One region of the Phyllobacterium sp. RCAM01083 genome, then DNA from elsewhere that is predicted to be linked to it. Evidence: predicted binding sites of a transcription regulator. Region 1 holds the regulator's gene; the other holds the start of a gene.
The links. Region 1 encodes LexA, which represses DNA repair genes until DNA is damaged. Its sites were predicted from a motif close to TGTTCNNNNTGTGTTCNG; they were not measured.
Positions count from the first base shown of each region.

Region 2: a site for LexA is predicted at 2,613-2,630, ahead of parE (DNA topoisomerase IV subunit B). Genes of this name have one in related genera too.

Region 1 covers NZ_JBVFZN010000005.1:1,304,128-1,308,674, forward strand. The annotation lists gene ACZ25R_RS13120 (substrate-binding domain-containing protein) at 1-575, shown strand, start outside; gene ACZ25R_RS13125 (GNAT family N-acetyltransferase) at 580-1,422, opposite strand; gene lexA (transcriptional repressor LexA) at 1,611-2,330, shown strand; gene ACZ25R_RS13135 (ComEC/Rec2 family competence protein) at 2,324-4,547, opposite strand, start outside.
Region 2 covers NZ_JBVFZN010000005.1:1,411,018-1,415,564, reverse strand. The annotation lists gene parE (DNA topoisomerase IV subunit B) at 431-2,536, opposite strand; gene ACZ25R_RS13600 (helix-turn-helix domain-containing protein) at 2,668-3,048, opposite strand; gene ACZ25R_RS13595 (DMT family transporter) at 3,233-4,159, shown strand; gene ACZ25R_RS13590 (acetyl-CoA carboxylase biotin carboxylase subunit) at 4,258-4,547, shown strand, end outside.

The DNA.
Region 1 (4,547 bases):
CCGCCCCGCATGCCTGGCTCGATATCGACAATGCCGGCGCCTTCCGGCAGGCGGCATCGCACCTGATCGATCTCGGCCACCGGCGTATCGCGATGATTGACGGGCTGAAGGGCCACACGTTTTCCGAACACCGCGAAATGGGTTATCGCGAAGCATTGCTGGAGCGCGGCATTGCCGTTGATCCGCGCTTCATCGTGCATGAGCGTTTTTCCGATGAAACCGGTTTCCATGAGGCGCAGCGGCTCTTGTCCTATACGCCGCATCCGACCGCCATTCTTGCCGGCTCGATGATGACGGCGCTCGGCATTTTCCGCGCCATCCGTTCAAGGGGCTATGAACTCGGCAAGGAAGTTTCGGTGATCGCCCATGACGACGTGTTCCCCTATCTCAATGCCAGCAACATGGTCCCCGCCATGACCACCACCCGGTCGTCGATCCGCTCCGCCGGATCGCGTATCGCCGAACTGCTGGTGCGTGTCCTCGACGGCGAGCCGGTCGAAAACATCCATGAGATATGGCCGGTCGAACTCATCCTGCGCCAATCGAGCGGTCCGCCCGTCGCCCCGCGCCGGTGAGTGCCTAGCCCAATTCGAAGGTTGTGATGCCAAAAATCCGGTCGAGCGGTAATTCGGGCGCCGGTCCGCGATACATGCGTGCGGTTTCGAACACCGGCGCGAGACCATAGCGGTCGCAAAGGCGCCGCGCGGCCCCATTGGTCCCGGGAATATCCAGAAAGACCTGCGCATTCCCGGCTGTTGCTGCGAGCGATTGAAACAGCCGGTCGGCGATCTCTTCGGTTTCGGCAAACAAGGGACCGATTTTGTACCCCTCGCGGCATGCGCGCACGACGCCATACCCCGCGATTTTTCCGTCGGCAATGCAGGCCAGGCCGTGGCGGGAGCCGGACGGGCCAAGCCAGGCACGGATGAACGATTCCCGTGGTTCGGGATTGAATTGACGGTCATAGGCGGCGACGGCGCCAATCCATTGCGCATCGATGGCGACGATATCGCCGCTGACGGGTGCCTTGCAACCGGGTGCGCCGCCATAGCGGTAATTCGCATGGGCATAGACAAATCCCGACTTCCGATAGTTTTCCTGCTGGGCAACGACACCATCAAGGCCGACGGTCTGTCCGGCAAATCCGCTCAGCACGTCCTGCCAGAGCGACCAGCCGAAACCCAGACCGCGCGATTGCGGACGCACCATGTAGAAACCGAGAAAGCCGTAGTCTCGCGCATAGCGGACCAGCGAGACCGCTGCCGTCAGTTCACCATTCACCTCAAGCACGTGATAGCCCTTGGGGTCCGCGGCCCAGAATGCGTCCGCATCGTCCAAACCGGGGTTCCAGCCCTCAGCGGCTGCCCAGTCAATGATCGCGCCAAGGTCCCGGCGCTCGGCGATTCGGATGAAAGCTGTCATGATATTGTGATATCCAACTGGAAACCGACGGAACAGTACCCTGAACGGGCGCATTTCTGCCCGCACATGCTTCGTAACCAAGCTTCCAGCATTGCCGCAACGGAATATTAAGCACTTGTAGAACAATGCTGGAACAGATAGTGTTTGTTCTGGTTTTGTTTTTCCGATTCCCTGCTAAAGGATCGCCAATGCTCACGCGTAAACAACATGAACTTCTTCTCTTCATTCATGAGCGTCTGAAGGAGACGGGCATTCCGCCATCCTTCGACGAAATGAAGGATGCGCTGGATCTGGCCTCCAAATCCGGCATTCACCGGCTGATCACTGCGCTGGAAGAGCGCGGCTTCATTCGCCGGCTTGCGAACAGGGCACGCGCGCTGGAAGTCCTGCGCCTGCCCGACTCCATCGCACCCGGCCTCAACAGCCAGAGAAAGTTCGAGCCGAGTGTCATTGAGGGCAGTCTCGGACGCAATGTTGCGCCGCCGAAGCCGCAGCCGCGCGCCTCCAATGACATGGACATGCCTGCCAATGTCAGCATTCCGGTCATGGGCCGGATTGCCGCCGGTGTGCCGATTTCCGCGATCCAGAACCAGACCCACATGCTGAGCCTTCCGCCAGACATGATCGGCAGCGGCGAACATTATGCGCTTGAGGTCAAGGGCGACTCGATGATCGAAGCGGGCATTTTCGACGGCGATACCGTTGTCATCAAGCGTGGCGACACCGCAAGCCCCGGCGAAATCATCGTGGCACTGGTCGATGATGAAGAGGCCACCCTCAAGCGGTTTCGCCGCAAGGGTGCCTCGATTGCCCTGGAAGCCGCCAATCCCGCCTATGAAACGCGGATTTTCGGACCGGACCGCGTGCGGGTGCAGGGCAAGCTCGTCGGCCTGATCCGGCGTTATTGACCGGCCGCCGCGTCCCGTTCAGCATTGTCCGGGACGCCTTCGGTCGCGTGGGCCTTGTGTGAACGCTCCGGCCGGTTGCGCGCCGCATTGGAGTGGATGCGGTACGTGTTCCAGGGTCGGTCGGGCGGACCGATCGCCCAGGTCAGGCGGGCTGACTGCACTCTTTGCTCCAGCGCTTCTCCGGCTTTCGATGCATCCGTCACGTCACCCTGCCCTTGCCCGCCGGAACCGAACCGGATTTCCGCAGCACCGTTCAAGGCGAGATCACGGCGCGTGATCACCATCGGGCCCGGAACGGGGCAACCGGTGTCCACACCGGCAAAGCCCAGCACGACAATATTCCCCTCATTGCAGGCGGCGTTCCTTTGTGCGGGATCGTCCGTATAGGCAATGATGAGACCGCCCGGTTCGCGCGCCAGACAGAGCTTTCCGGCGCATTCGAAGACACCCTCCGCTGCCTCTTTGCCGATCCGCGCCGGTTTGACGATCTGTTCCAGCCCAAAACCCTGCCGCCAGTTGTTCAACGTGAAGGCGCCGCCCTGCGGGCGATTGATCATCAATGCCATGCCATTGCGCACACCGGCCAGCCGGCCATCCTCGGACAGGACGATATCCGGCGGCGCTGTGCGTGCCATGATCAGGATGGCCGCAGCAAACAGCGGCAGGCTGCACAGACGCAACCACGACGTCGTGAGAAGCAGGATCACAAGTGCCGCGCTCATCAGGATCAGGCTCGGCTGCGGCATCGGACCGAGATTGCCCGAGGGCGAGAGTGCGGCAACGTGATGGGCGATGAACACCACCAGCTCGATGCCGCGTTCCATGACGGCGAACGGCAGGAAATCCAGATCGAACGGCATCAGCAACAGCGCCAGTACGGCGAAGGGCATGACCAGAACCGAGACCACCGGCAAGGCAAATGCGTTGCCGATCAGCCCGAGCGGTGCCGTATTGTTGAAATGATAGGCGGCAAAGATCGCACTGGCCGAACCGGCGACCAGGGATGTCAGCGCGACGTCAACGATGTGATCGCCGATCTTGCCGGGCAGCTGCGCCAACAGATTGCTGCGGCGCGGACGCTTGCCATTCCGGCCGGCCTTGCGCGGCGACCACCAGCCGTAAAGGGCAATCAGTGCGGCAGTGGCCGAGTAAGACATCTGGAAGCTTGGCCCCATCACCTCGTGCGGCGCGATGGCAATGGTTACCAAGGCGGCCAGGGCAACATTGCGCAGCGACAGCGCCGCCCGGTCCACGGTCATGGCGACAAGCATGACTGCCAGCATGACAAAGCTGCGCTGGGCCGCCACGTCGATCCCCGAAAGCAGCAGATAGAATGCCGACGCCAGCAGCGCCGCGCATGCCGAAAATTTCTTGATGGGATAGCGCGCGGCAAAGTCCGGAAAGAAGGCCATGCATGCGCGCAGCGAGCCGATGACGATCCCGGCCACGAGCGCCATGTGCAATCCCGAAATGGAGAGGATATGCGACAGGCCGCTCAGCCGCATGGCGTTGTTGGTGGCCTCGCTGATGCCATCGCGCTGGCCGGTGATCAGCGATGCGGCGATGGCACCGGCTTCTCCCGGTATATGACCGAGGATACGATCGGTGAGCGCCTGGCGCATCGCGGCGACGGCAAACAGCGTTCTGGTTGTCAAATCAGCCGGTTCCGGCAGAGAGGCTGCTTCCGGCCTGCCAAGAAAAAAGCCGCTGCCGCCGATGCCCCTGTAATAATTGTGGAAGGCAAAGTCATAATTGCCGGATCGCACGGGACCGGATGGCGGGCGCAGATGCACCAGACCGCGCAACCCGCTGCCTATGGCAGCTTCGGGTGGCAAGGCTCTGGCCGATACAGCCAGCCTTGCCGGGGCATAGCGCAGCTGCGGGCGCTCTGTCGCCACGACATCCACCGTCACGCGCCAGCCGCCCCGGTCGGCGCGGTTGATCGCGACGATGCGGCCGGTCAACCGCGTGGTCACGGCGGAGCCAAGCATCGGTGTATCCAGCCGCAGCGTTTCCAGTTTGGCGCAGAGCATGCCCGTCACAACCAGCACGGCGGCGGAAAGGCACATCCCGGTCAGATACCGCTCGCGTGCCAGGAGTTTGAACCCGGCAAGCGCGGTCAATCCGAAAAGGATGGCGCTCAGCCGCGGTTCCACGGGCAAGCCGAAATAGACAATGGCGCCGCTGCCGGCAAAAACCGGAACGAACAGAAAAAGA
Region 2 (4,547 bases), 110 kb from region 1:
CCTTGTTTCCTCATCGGAAACGCGCGCAGCGTCAGCGCAACCTCCTCATCCCGCAGGTTTTGCCTGCGGAATGAAGTGCCGGTCCTTTCCCGACTTGCGAAGGTTTCCGGAAGCATTCCCGCCGGAAAGGACAGGGATGAGAATATCTCGGCTTGGGACGTGGTGGATAAGTTGGCGTGATTTTTGTTTGACGGGTGGATGGCAGAGCCATTGTGCGTGGTTCGACAAGCTCACCATGAGGGAGGTGGAGGGCTGCAGAGCGTTACATCCTGCAGCGTTTGTGATTGGCATTGCAACCAAATCACTTCCCTCATGGTGAGCTTGTCGAACCACGCACCACGCGTTATGCCACCCGCTAAAAGTTGACTCCCCCAAAAACAAAATGGCGATGCAAAGCACCGCCATTTGAAACAGGTTTCATCGCTGATTATCAGATGTCCAGCTCTTCCACGAACGCGGCGCGGTCCTGGATGAAGCGGAAACGGGCTTCCGGTTTCGTGCCCATCAGATCATCGACCGCGAGTTTTGTTTCCTCGATCCACTCCTCGTCGATCTGCACCCGCAAAAGCGTGCGCTTCTTGCGGTCCATCGTCGTTTCCTTGAGCTGGTCGGCGCGCATTTCGCCGAGGCCCTTGAACCGTCCGATCTCGATCTTGCCCTTGCCGGTGAACAGCGTGCGCATCAGTTCATCCTTGTGCGCATCATCGCGGGCATAGGCGACCTTGCCACCCTGGGCGATGCGGTAGAGCGGCGGCACGCCGAGGAACAGGTGGCCGTTGCGGATGAGTTCCGGCATTTCCTGATAGAAGAAGGTGATGAGCAGCGAAGCGATGTGCGCGCCGTCGACGTCGGCATCCGTCATGATGATAATGCGGTCGTAGCGCAAATCCTCGTCGCGGTATTTTGACCGCGTGCCGCAGCCGAGCGCCTGGATCAGGTCGCCGATCTGCTGGTTGGCCGTCATCTTTTCCCGCCCGGCGCTGACGACGTTGAGGATCTTGCCGCGCAGCGGCAGCACCGCCTGCGTGGCGCGGTCCCGCGCCTGCTTGGCCGAGCCGCCGGCGGAATCACCCTCGACGATGAAGAGTTCGGCGCCGAGCGCACCCGTCTGGGTGCAGTCGGCCAGCTTGCCGGGCAGACGCAGCTTGCGCACCGCCGACTTGCGGTTGACTTCCTTTTCCTGGCGGCGCTTGACGCGCTCGTCCGCACGCTCCACCACCCAGTCCAGCAGCTTCGATGCTTCCTGCGGCGAGGCGGCGAGCCAATGATCGAATGGATCGCGGATGGCATTTTCGACAATGCGCTGCGCTTCGACCGTGGCAAGCTTGTCCTTGGTCTGGCCGACGAATTCCGGTTCGCGGATGAACACCGACAGCATGGCCGCCGACGAGATCATCACGTCATCGGTGGTGATGATCGAGGCACGCTTGTTGCCGGTCAGTTCCGCATAGGCCTTCAGGCCGCGGGTGAGGGCGATGCGCAGGCCCGCCTCATGCGTGCCGCCTTCGCCCGTGGGAATCGTGTTGCAGTAGGAATGGACAAAGCCGTCGCCACCATACCAGGCAACCGCCCATTCCAGCGCGCCGTGCCCGCCGGACTTTTCCGTCCTGCCCGCGAACATGTCGCGCGTGACCTGAAAATCCTTGCCGAGCGAGGCCGCCAGATAGTCCTTCAACCCGCCGGGGAAGTGAAACACCGCCTTGTCAGGCGTCGGGTCCTTCGGGTCGAGCAGGGATGGCGCGCAGTTCCAGCGGATTTCAACGCCGCCGAAGAGATAGGCCTTTGACCGGGCCATCTTGAAAAGCCGGGCCGGATCGAACTTGGCGCCCTGGCCGAAAATCTCCGGGTCCGGATGGAAGGTCACGCGCGTGCCGCGACGGTTGTGCACCTCGCCGACATCCTCGATCGGTCCGAGCGGATGGCCGCGCGAGAAGCGCTGGCGGTAGAGGCGCCGGTTGCGGGCCACTTCCACTTCCACGTGATCGGACAGGGCGTTCACCACCGAGATGCCGACGCCGTGCAGACCGCCCGATGTTTCGTAGACGTCGGAATCGAATTTGCCGCCCGCATGCAGGGTGGTCATGATGACTTCGAGCGCGGATTTGCCGAGCTGCTTGGGATCGGGATGCGGATCGACGGGGATGCCGCGGCCATTGTCGGTGACCGAGAGATAGCCGTTCTCGTCCAGTTCGATATCGATGAAGTTGGCGTGCCCGGCAACCGCCTCATCCATCGAGTTGTCGATGACTTCGGCAAAGAGATGGTGCATCGCCCGCTCGTCGGTGCCGCCGATATACATGCCCGGACGGCGGCGGACGGGTTCGAGACCATCGAGAACCTGGATCTGCGCCGCATTGTAGCCGCCGCTGCTGTCGGGGGCGGCCCGTGCCGGGGCCTTCGCGGCCACAACCGGCGCGATTTTCACAGGCGGTGCCACCGGCGTCGCGGCGGGTTCGACCCTGGTCTGGTCCACCGCTGCCTGGCGTTCCCGGGCTGTTTTGACTACCGCTGAAAAGAGGTCGTTATTGTCATCCATATCGTATTTTGGCCAATGCTACAGGGGCTGCGAATCACCGGCAATCTTGACATGCTTCGCCGGGAAACGCGATGGGCGTTCGTGATCTGTTCCGGGGTTCACCACAGAACTATGCGGTTAAAACCCAAGTTTCAAGCGGCTTTGAGGCGCGAGACGGCTTTTTCGAGCTCTTCGATCCGCTCGCCCAGCTCCTGGTGCAGAGCCTTGAGATTGGCGATCTGGCTTTTCAGCAGGCGGTTTTCATCCGCCGTGTCGCTCTCGTCGGGCGATTGTCCGACCCCGTGTATGAGCCAGGTCTGCGTGACCCCGAGCGATCCGGCCAGCATGAACAGGCGGTGGACACCGGGCTCCGACCGGTCGGATTCCCAGGCGGCGATGGTTTCCGGCTTGACGCCGACACGCACCGCGAGCTGCGCCACCGTCATCGACTTGGCGTCGCGCGCGCGGGAAAGGCGGCCGCCCAGCGTGTCCGTGTCGGGCATGGCGGTGATGATGTTGGAGATGAAATTCATGGCTTTCTCCATCTTTTTCTTGTTTTTAAAGTGTAGACGAAAGCTTTTGCACCATTTGGAAGCAGAAAAGTCAAATCCGGCGGCATTTTGCTTCCATTTTGCATTATGCGGATGATTGCATTTTTCCGCAGAGCCGATATGGCTGGGGCCCCACCTGAGCCATTTGTCCCGGAAAGGCCGCACCATGGAAAACACAACCTCGCCGCAAATGAGGGGCGTCGGAACGATGGCCGGTGCGATGTTTATCCTGCCGATGATGGATGCCATCGCCAAATGGCTGTCGACGGTGGACAGCCTGCCGCCGGCCACGGTGACGTTGTCACGCTTCGTCGTCCAGGCGATCCTGACCATGCTGATCATCGTGGCGCTGACCGGCATGCGCTCGCTCAAGCCGCACAACCTCTGGGGCAACCTGCTGCGCGGTTTTCTGATGGGCATCGGCAGCCTGTGCTTCTTTGCCGCCGTCAAATACATGCCGCTTGCCGACGCGATGGCGGTGTTTTTCGTCGAGCCGCTGATGCTGACGCTGCTCTCGGCCGTGGTGCTGAAGGAAACCGTCGGCTGGCGCCGGCGCATTGCCGTTGCGGTCGGGTTCATCGGGATGCTGATCGTCATCCAGCCGAGCTGGGAGCTGTTCGGCTGGGTTTCGCTGCTGCCGCTGGGCACGGCGGCGCTGTTTGCGGTCTATCTCGTTCTCAACCGCCGCCTGGGCGTGCACGACACGCCGCTGGTCATGCAGCTCTATGCCGGGATCGGCGGTACGGTGACGGTGATCGTCGCGCTGTTCCTCGGTGCAGCCTTCGGCGTCAGCGACATGACGCTGGGCACGCCCGCAACCGGCATGTCCTGGTTCCTTTTGTTTGCCATCGGCGCGATCGCCACGGGCGGGCATCTCCTCGTGGTGCAGGCTTCGCGCCTTGCGCCGGCGTCGCTGCTGGCGCCGTTCCAGTATCTGGAAATCGTCATGGCCGTCATCATCGGCCTGTTCGTATTCCAGGAGTTTCCGACCGCGTCGAAATGGCTGGGCATTGCCATCATCATTGCCTCGGGCGCCTATGTGGTCTGGCGCGAGGGGAAAAAGCAGAAAACGCCGGAGCCCGCTTTCAATTAACCGGTCTGCTTTCCATGCAAGCACTGACAATAGCAGTTGAGCAAATCAGCCATTGGCAATAGAACCAGAGGCGCATTTTGTGCGGGAGGTCCATAAAAGTGTTCAAGAAAATCCTGATTGCCAACCGTGGGGAAATTGCCTGCCGCGTGATCAAGTCGGCAAGGAAAATGGGTATCGCCACGGTGGCGGTCTATTCCGACGCGGATCGCGATGCGGTTCATGTCGACATGGCCGACGAGGCGGTGCATATCGGTCCGGCGGCGGCCTCCGAAAGCTATCTCGTCGCCGACAAGATCATTGCCGCCTGCAAGGCGACCGGCGCTGAGGCCGTTCATCCCGGCTACGGCTTCCTGTCCGAGCGCGCCTCCTTCTGCGAAGCGCTGGAGAA